Regions from separate parts of the Rheinheimera fenheensis genome, predicted to be linked through region 1. Evidence: predicted binding sites of a transcription regulator. Region 1 holds the regulator's gene; each other region holds the start of a gene.
The links. Region 1 encodes LexA, which represses DNA repair genes until DNA is damaged. Its sites were predicted from a motif close to TACTGTNNATATNNACAGTA; they were not measured.
Positions count from the first base shown of each region.

Region 1 (3,282 bases):
AGCACGGATCACCATCGCCATAGCGCCGCCGATAAAAAACATGATCAGCGCGAACACCAGATACATGGTACCGATATCTTTATGGTTGGTGGTGTAAAGCCAGCGTTTTATGCCGCTGGGTTTGTGGTCATGATGCTCGTGATCATGTTCATGATCTGTCACTACTGCACTCATCCGTTATTCCCCTTTACCTTGTAGCACGGCGTGCACATCAGCCGCCTGCACCAGCTCGCCGGTATTGTTACCCCAGGCATTACGCTCATAGGTAATTACCGCAGCAATTTCTTTTAAGCTCAGCTGCTTGGCATAAGCCTGCATTGCAGTACCGGCTTTGCCGTTCAGAACGATGTCTATATGGCCCGGTATATCATTCAGCGCCATGGCGCTGCCTTTCAGTGCAGGGAAAATGCCGGCTAAGCCCTCGCCATTGGGCTGATGGCAAGCCGCACAATAGGCAATGTAGGTGCGCTCACCGACGCTCATCAGCTCGTCCATGCTCATGTTCATTGCCAATAGCTCCTGCTCCTCCGCTTTGGCCTTGGCAATACGCTCAGCTTCGCCGTTTAACCATTGCTCGTAATCGGCAGGGTTTTTCGCAATCACCACCACTGGCATAAAGGCGTGGTCTTTACCGCACAGCTCAGCACACTGGCCGCGGTAAATACCTGGCTCCTCTACCCGGGTCCAGGCTTCGTTGATAAAGCCGGGGTTGGCATCTTTTTTCACGGCAAAGGCCGGTACCCACCAAGAGTGGATCACGTCATCTGATGTCATTAAAAAGCGCACTTTTTTGCCGGTAGGGATCACTAAAGGCCGGTCTACCTCAAGCAGGTAGTTTTCGCCTTTGGCAAACCTGTTATTGATTTGCTCTTTAGGTGTCGCCAGCAAGGAATAGAACTCGACATCGGTGTTTAAATACTTGTAATGCCATTTCCACTGCGAGCCGGTCACCAGCACAGTGACATCAGCCTCTGTGGTGTCTTCCATTGCAATCAGGGTTTTGGTCGCCGGAATGGCCATGATGATTAAGATAACTACCGGTATCGCCGTCCAGAGTATTTCTACTTTGGTGCTTTCATGGAACTGAGCCGGCTGCACGCCACGTGCTTTTCGGTGCCGTAGAATGGACCAGAACATGGCCCCAAACACCACTGCACCTATAGCGCAACAAATCCAGAATATCGTCATATGCAGGCTATACACCTGCTGGCTGATTTCCGTTACACCTTTGGTCATATTCAAAGGCATATCTGTTGCATTAGCGGTTGCAGCTAAAAGCAAGGCTGGCAGCGACCAACGAAGACAACGCGTTTTCGTCACTGGACTTCTCCTCTGTCATTTTGCAAAGCAAACTGCAGAAACTAAGTACACAGTACTACACGGTTCTTACACACCCACACCGAACCCATGCCTGAAGTTTCATCAGTTTATTATTGTTATTGTAAGTATCGGTTTCGGGGCTAGCGCTGAAACCGGATCTGACCCTGTTGTTATTTTTTAATCAGATTCGGGTTAAGAATTATCCAAATAATGGCGGCTGTAAACCCCTAAATAACAAAAGCGCCGGCAAACCCATGTGGTCATACCAGCGCCTCGAGTGAAATAACTTACTGAGCTTAGTACAATTTATAACCAGCTGCCGTTACGGATAACGCCTACAGCCAAGCCTTCGATAGCAAAATGCTGCGCACGCAGGTCTACTTTTATCACATCAAAATCTTTATTTTCTGGTTGCAGCAATACGGTGGTGCCTTCACGCTGAAACCGCTTCACCGTGACATCTTCATCTACCCGCGCCACAATAACCTGACCGGGTTGCGCCTGATTGGTTTTATGCACCGCCAGCAAGTCACCGTCTAAAATACCAATGTCCTGCATGCTCATACCCTGCACCCGCAATAAAAAGTCAGCATGCGGCTTAAACAAATTAGCATCAACCTGGTAATAGTCCTGCACATGCTCGGTCGCCAATATTGGCTGGCCAGCCGCCACCTTACCAATTAACGGTAAACCTAATTGCTCTGGCTCATCATTATCCACCAACCGGATGCCTCTGGAGGTGCCCGGCATCATTTCAATTACGCCTTTTTTCGCCAGTGCTTTTAAATGCTCTTCTGCCGCATTCGCCGACTTAAAGCCCAGCTGCTGGGCTATTTCAGCCCGTGTTGGCGGCATTCCGGTGTCTTGTTGATAGTCTTTAATCAGTTGCAGGATCTCGGCCTGCCGCGGTGTTAGTGGTCTCATAGTGCTGGTTACCTGTACAGTGAATACTGTGAGTATATACAGGCGTGTAACAAATGCAAGTTTCAGTCAGCGCGGGCAATTTTCCAGGCCACGCCATCGTGTTATGCTATGCCACTTTGTTCGTTGAGGAAGAAAGGCAATGTTTCGGCCGGTAAAGTTGTTTGCAGCCTTATTAAAATGGCCATTGTGGCCGCTGCTGAAGTACAAGATAGTACCGGAGCAACCGGTAACTGAGCTGGCATTAGAGCAAGCTAAACCCTTGTTCTATATTTGCACTACAGAATCAGCTGCCGATTTCGCCGCCATGCGGCGTATATGCGAAAAGCTCGGCTTGCCTGATCCGGCAGATAACGTCATGCTGGACGGTAAAGCCCATCCACGCACTTTATTTCTCGAAAAGCCCCACACCCTTTTGCTGCCGCGCGGCAAAACCACGGCTTTGGCGCAAGGCCAGGCGTTGTTGCAGGCCCACCTGGCTAACCCGCAGCTGGACGCCCAGCTAATGCCGGTAGCCTTGTTATGGGGCCGGGCGCCGGGTAAAGAAAACAGTATTAAATGGCTATTAGGCGAAGCCCATGCGCCTAATTGGCTGGCAAAGCTGTTGATCGTATTGATCTCTGGTCGCCATACGCTGGTGCGGTTTAGCCGGCCAGTCTCGTTAAAAATGATGGCAGCGCAGTTTGGCGCTGGCGAAAGCACTGCACATAAACTACTGCGCATGTCGCGCTTTCACTTTTACCGCCAGCGCCTGGCTGCAACCGGGCCGAAACTGGTTAACCGTGCCCAGTTGTTTAATGCACTGTTAGGTGCACCAGCGCTGAAAAAAGCCATTGAAGATGAAGCCAAAGCCAAGCGGATTTCAGTAAAGGCCGCCCGGCAAGAGGCACGTAAGTTGCTGCTGGAAATTGCTGCTGACTATCGCTCGTCAACCTTGCGGGTTGGCGACAGAGTACTGCGCTGGTTATGGAACAAGCTGTATAAAGGTATCAAGGTCAACAACGCCGACATGCTGCGCGACCTGGCACAAAAAGGCCATGA
Region 1 is NZ_JBDPJM010000001.1:495,523-498,804, forward strand. Features, by position in the region: gene ctaD (cytochrome c oxidase subunit I) at 1-174, opposite strand, end outside; gene coxB (cytochrome c oxidase subunit II) at 178-1,320, opposite strand; gene lexA (transcriptional repressor LexA) at 1,627-2,244, opposite strand; gene plsB (glycerol-3-phosphate 1-O-acyltransferase PlsB) at 2,384-3,282, shown strand, end outside.

Region 2 (3,282 bases), on a different contig from region 1:
GCTGGCAGGCTCAGCTCGCTCGCCACAAGCGGGCTGCGTTTTAGTGCTGCGCTAAGCTCGGTGCTATCGGCACTTAACAGGTTAAGCTGCTGCCGCGCCAGGCATTTGGCGGCCAGTGGTGTAGTGCCACAACTAAACTGATAGCGATAACCCAGCGCCTGCAGTGCCTTATAAAGCACCTGCCAGTAGCCGTTAAGGCCGCGGTAGAGCCTTAACATGGCACAAAGGCGTAAATACAGGCCATCCGGTGGGTCCAGCGCGATATCGGCTGTCAGCTGATATAGCTGCTGCGCCACACTTTGCAGCAACTGCTGTTGCCGATCTACCTGGTACGGCAGCAGCTGCAAATCCGCACAGAGCGCGGCGGCCGTGCCCAGCGACATCCCCAGCCTAATGCCACATGCTGCGGCCTCTGTGTTTAACTGCACCATACGGTGCTGCGCATCGGCTACTGCCAGCGGTACCTTAGCCGGCAGCGGGCTGACACAATCGACCAGCAGCGATGGAAACTGTAAATACAAATACAGCGCCATAGCGGCTAACCTGCAACAGCCGTTAAAACGGTGGCAGCACTACTGTCAGCTAAGCACAGCACCGGCCAGTGCTGCTGCATGCTGATATCGATGACCTCGCCAGCCCAGCCGCCTTTACGTTTTAGCACCTTAGCGCTAAGGCCTTGCGCTTTGGCAGTTAACGCCAGACTTAAATTTACCGGCAGGCTTAAATACTGCGCCGGTTTTCGCAGCACAATTAAACTGGCGGCGCCCTGCTCTGCCGCCAGTTGTAAACGCCGCGCCTGCGCCAGGTTTAGCTGCGGCTGCCACAATAGTACCGAAGCGCAGCAACCACTGTGCAGGCATTGCTCGGCAGTCCACAACATGTCTTTGTTATTGGTCGGGGCAATAATCAGTAAAGCGCTTAAATCAATACCGGCAGCGGCGAGCATATCAGCACAAGGCTCGGCCGGCGGCGCAATCAGCACCAACAAACGGCCACTAGCCTGCTGCTGCTTTAAATAAGGTAGCATTAAACGCAGCTCGCCAATACCTGCAGCCGTTTGCAGCTCTATTAAGCCAGAGGCCGGAAAGCCACCACCTAAGCGGGCGTCCAGCTCAGCAAAGCCGGAGCTTAACGCCTGATAAGCGGCTTGTTGATTATTGCCCTGCCATAACAGCTGGCGCCGGGTTAATTGCGCGATAATTGCTGACATACACCACCAAATTACTGTATACAAATACAGTATATAACATGACTAGCAGGATGCAAGTGGTGCAGCACAGCATGTAATTAAGCCGGCATTAAGCCTGGTATGTTAAAAACGGTGAAAACAAACGGAGTAAATGATGATGAAAACCTTCATTCCCCTGGTATGTGTTTTAGCCGTGAGTGTGAGTTTTGCCGTGCAAGCCAAACCGGATAAAGATAAGCCGTTACCACCGGGCCTGGCCAAAAAGCTGGCCAAAGGTGAACCCTTACCCCCTGGCTGGCAGAAGAAACTGGCACCCGGCCAATTTCTGGCAGAAGACTATTACCGCCGCGCCAGAGTAATTAGCCGCCCTGCTACTGACGGCATTATCACCGTGCAAATTGAAGGCACTATTATCGAACTGTTTGAACACAGTAGAGAAATCGTGCGTATTCTCGATGGCCATCGCTAAGTTTATGTGGCCTCTAATAGTTAAGGCTTAATAAGCTCAGCACTTCATAGTGGCTACTGTGGGCGAACATATCGAACAGTTGTACTTTGACTAACTTGTAATCCGTCAGCTGGGCCAAATCCTGTGCCAGCGTTTGCGCATTACAGCTCGAGTACATTAGCCAGCGTGGTGCCAGCCGCTGAATATCCTGACACAGTGTCGCACCCAGGCCACGCCGTGGCGGGTTAACCAGCAGCAGATCAGGCGCTTTGGCTGCAGCATTGGCAAAGGCATTGGCATCCAGCGCTTGAAAGTTTACCTTGCCAAGCCCCAACTCTGCTGCCGAGCGGCTGGCACTGGTAATGGCATTGGGGGCAATTTCAATGCCGACCAGTTGCTGCGCTGGCGTTGCCACATGCAGGCCAAAACCCCCGACACCACAAAATAAATCCCAAATTTCATTAAAGGTTTGTTCTTGCTGCAGCTCTGTTGCCCACTGTGCGGCGGTCTGGTACAAACTGGCCGCCACCACTGGCTGGGTTTGAAAAAAGCTTTGCGGCGTTAAATACAACGGCACCTGATTTAGCTGCTCGGCCAGCTGATGTTGAGTGCTTAGCACAATTTCTTCATCGCCTTCTAACAGCGCGGCCGGTTTAGGTTGTAGGTTAACCGAGCACACTTCAAGCTCTGGCCACTGCGCCAACAGCCAGGGTAAATGTTTTTCAATCGACGCCAGGCAGTTCTTCGAGCGCAGGACCAAACGCAGCATAAATCGGCCGCTATTCAGGCTTTGGCTAAGCAGAATATATTTTAGCTCGCCGCGGCGGGCATTAATGTCATAAGGTGATAACTTCGCCTTGCGAATAAAGGCTTTACAAAGGCTAAAAGCGGCAGCAAACGCCGCAGGGTACAGCGGGCAATCGGCTAAATCCACGGCCTCGCGCTGTGCATTGATAATGCCCAATATAGGCGCATCACTACTGCCCTGCACCACCATTTTGGCTTTATAACGAAAGCCCTGTTCGGCTGAGGCCACCGGCGGTAACAGCTCAACCTCTGCTGCCGGTTCTAACAAGGCCTTAAGGTGTTGCTGCTTCAGCTGTAGCTGCTCAGCATAGGGTTTATCCAACCAGTGGCAGGACTGACAGCGTTTAGCCGCAAAATGGGCGCAGTACATAGCAGATCCGACATCTTAGAAAAAACACCGCCATTTTAGCGCAGCTGCCGCCTTAGCATAAGCTTTTACTGCACCTGTAAACGCTGCGTAGCAACACCGCCTAAATCGTCCACCACTCGTAGCTGAAACTGACCAGCTTCAGCCGACCAGAGCAGGGTTTCCCCCGGTGTAACTGCGCCGATATACCGCTGGTCGATAAACCAGTGCGCCCGACTTACGCCACCATCAAAGCTGGCGTTTAGCGCAATTTGCCGCTGCTGTGGCGTGTTGCCCAGCTGATAGATCAGATCCGGCTGTGGTGAACGGATCTGCGGCGGCTGACCGGCAAGTTGAAGCAAAGTACACGGCTGCTGATACTCTGGTGCAGTTTGCAGCATAAGGCCAGCCTGCTGATAAGCCCGTGCGATGTCTGACGGCCAGAACTCATACACTTTAAGCTCAGTTTTCGGCGGCTGATGGCTACAGGCC
Region 2 is NZ_JBDPJM010000003.1:300,307-303,588, reverse strand. Features, by position in the region: gene ABGI61_RS06930 (Y-family DNA polymerase) at 1-533, opposite strand, end outside; gene imuA (translesion DNA synthesis-associated protein ImuA) at 539-1,210, opposite strand; gene ABGI61_RS06920 (hypothetical protein) at 1,344-1,658, shown strand; gene rlmC (23S rRNA (uracil(747)-C(5))-methyltransferase RlmC) at 1,672-2,814, opposite strand; gene pbpC (penicillin-binding protein 1C) at 2,880-3,282, opposite strand, start outside.
Region 2: a site for LexA is predicted at 1,223-1,242, ahead of imuA (translesion DNA synthesis-associated protein ImuA). Genes of this name have one in related genera too.

Region 3 (3,282 bases), on a different contig from region 1:
GAGTGATTCATACTTTTATTATTTAGCGCTATAAGTTATCTAGCCACTGGTAACTCTCGCCAGTTTGTTGTGTAAGCTGGCGAGAGTAGCTCGCGCTTCATTCCCCATTCTTGCCTAGTGCCTTGGCTGGCAAACCATAGGGTTTTGCTGTTTTTGCTATTAAGAATATCCATCAGCTGCATCAGTTTCTGGTCTGACTCCTTTACAACTAACGGCTCATCAAACAAGCTGGGCTGATAAACGCCAGGATCGTAGAAGTCGGCTAGCATTACTCCTGCTTTGGCATAGCGGTAACCGTTTAGCCATAGGCCATCCAATAGTTTCATTGCATGGGCAAGAAAGATTCGTGTGTCGCTACTTGGTGTGTCGAGTTCAATACTTTTGCTGGCGCTGTAGGGCGCATCTTTATCGCTAAACGGGCTGGTACGTAAGAATACCTTTAAGTGTTTTGCGGTTTGCTGCTCTTGGCGCAGCTTCTTGCAAGCCCGGCTAACGTATTCACTAATTGCCTCACGCATTTGCTGCTTATCGGTTATGCGTTCACCAAAGGCGCGGCTACTGACAATCTGCTTTTTAGTCGGTGCCATCTCTTCCAGCGCAATACAGCTTTCACCGTTCAGTTCTCGCACTGTGCGTTCAACTACAACAGAAAATTGCTGACGAATATACTCAGGGTCAGCATCAGCAAGTTGCAGTGCTGTATTAATACCCATCTGCTGTAATCGTTTAGTCAGCTTTCCGCCAATACCCCACACTTCATCTACCGGCAATAGGGCCAATAACTTACGCTGGCGCACTTTGTCAGTTATATCGACAACGCCACCTGTTTTCGGCCATGTTTTGGCTGCATGGTTAGCCATTTTTGCCAGTGTTTTGGTTGGTGCTATACCCACGCAGACGGTAATGCCCGTCCACTTCTGCACTACCTTTCGTATCTGCATGCCAAAGTCTGTAAGGCTCTGGTTAAAATCAACGCCGGTTAAATCCAGGAAAGATTCGTCGATGGAATACACCTCCACCCTTGGGGCAAGGCTTTCCAGAGTGTTCATTACCCGCTGCGACATATCAGCATAAAGGGCATAGTTAGAAGAGAATGCTACTACACCATGTTTCTGGATTAACTCACGCACCTGAAATACCGGCACACCCATCTTAATTCCGAGTTTCTTCGCTTCTTTCGACCGGGCGACCACGCAGCCATCATTATTAGATAACACAACGACCGGTTTGTCTGTTAGGTCAGGCCGAAACAGTTTTTCACAGCTGGCGTAGAAGTTATTACAGTCGACAAGGGCAAAAACAGGGTTAGTCATTTGCGCTTCATTTGCCGGATCACGTTTGTCACCACACCGAAGATATCCAACTCTTCGCCGTTGCGAGGCCTTATCGGTTTATAGGCTGGGTTGCGCGGTAGCAGCATTAATGACGGCCGGGTGCATAGCTCTTTAACGGTAAACTCTCCACCCACCGCTGCCACGACGATATCGCCATGCTCAGCATCAATAGAGCGGTCGACTACCAAAACGTCACCGTCATAAATACCGGCTTCTATCATCGAATCGCCTTCTACCCGAACGAAGAAGGTAGCATTAGGGTGACGGATGCACAGCTCGTTTAAATCTAATGTGCGCTCGACGTAATCCTGTGCAGGCGATGGGAAACCCGCTTTTACTTTGCTGACAAATAGTGGGATGGACATACGACCATTCACATAGGCGTTACCAATAAATACTATCGACATATCTGCCTACAAAAACTGTGCATATATACAGTATATCTGATTTATTTGGAGTGCCAATAAGACATTTTGAGCGTCCAATAATGAGGGAGCATGATGCTATGAATCGGAGGGGGCTTATCTAAATGCTCAAATGCGATCAATGCATAAATGGCTAATTAGTATTATTGATCCAGTACTGGATCAATGACGTGCTCTTAGGGGGGCAACATGGTCGGCATTTAGTGCCGGCCATTACGTGTTACTGCTGAATTCATAAATATAAACATGTTTTACATTTATTCGAATATGCCGTCTCAACTCTGTGAGTGGCATATGGAATTGACAGAAAAATTTTTGCAAATCTCTAGACGCGATTTGGCTTTGCCGGCAAAACAGCTCATTTTCAAAATGCAGCTTATTTCAACAATTACACCTTTACTGGATTGATTTACAGTGGTCTCTCAATTCAATTGAGAGTTTGAAACGCCACAGTAAACATAACGAGGTGTTAGGTGAAAAAAATTAAGATGCTGTTCAAAACTAAAAATTATGTTGGTTCTGAAATAGGTAATACGTTAAAGTCCTCACTCGCACACTCTTTTAGAGTTGTCGGACAAAGCGTTTCGGCAAAAGAGGAAGCTCTAAAGTGGGATGAGAGGTTGGTTACGGCCAATAGGGTTTATTTTGGTGAAAGCTTTTTAAGTAAATTGGATTTGCCTACTGGGAGCATTGAAGACTTTTCAGCTATCACGCTTAATGGCAAGAACGCTGAGATAGTTAATGCTATTGTCAGACATTATGCCAAGCCTGGTGACGCAAATGAGCGAAACAGAAAATTGGCGTCCGCAAAAAACTCACTGAAGAAAGCTTGTTTGGTTGTTTCTCCCGAAACTCGGTATGATGTTTCGGTATCGCTTGGAAAATACTTTAACGGAGATATAACACCACAACGCTTTAAGGAAATATTGCTCGCACTGCCATCAACGTGCAATGCAGCCCGTCTGATTACACAATTAGAGAGGTTTGAAGCTGCCAGGCGACAAATTAACTTCCCAAGCCAAAAAAGTACCATAGTACAAGAAGGGATCCTGACATTCCCACTCAAAGACCCAATATCAGAAGGATTCTCGAAATTATCTGGAGAATTGTCAGTCGATGACCTTATCAATTCAATTAAGAAGTTGTTGCATAACTATTTTGATGATTTTCCGATAATCGCGATTATCGGGCATGTCGATGAAGTGCGAATGCACGTTCACTATTTTATTGATGGTTGGTGTAATGGACGCCAGAAAGAGACCATTCCTCAAAAAGTCAGCAAAATGTTTCTTGATAAAGATATGCAACAATCCAATTCAACAAAGCAGCTAAGCCAGTCAAAGCTAGTCAATATTGGTGAAAACTTCCAAAGAAGTATTTATGGCTTTATAAACTTTGATTTATTACAAGAAAGAGGTCTTGTAGCCAAAATATCTCCAGAGCATGAGCGAAAAAGTGAAGCTGCCAAACATCGAAATGCAGACGCCAGGAAACCTATCAATATGCGGCATTATCAGCGCATT
Region 3 is NZ_JBDPJM010000004.1:183,960-187,241, reverse strand. Features, by position in the region: gene ABGI61_RS08225 (GNAT family N-acetyltransferase) at 1-34, shown strand, start outside; gene umuC (translesion error-prone DNA polymerase V subunit UmuC) at 36-1,313, opposite strand; gene umuD (translesion error-prone DNA polymerase V autoproteolytic subunit) at 1,310-1,741, opposite strand; gene ABGI61_RS08210 (hypothetical protein) at 2,233-3,282, shown strand, end outside.
Region 3: a site for LexA is predicted at 1,755-1,774, ahead of umuD (translesion error-prone DNA polymerase V autoproteolytic subunit). Genes of this name have one in related genera too.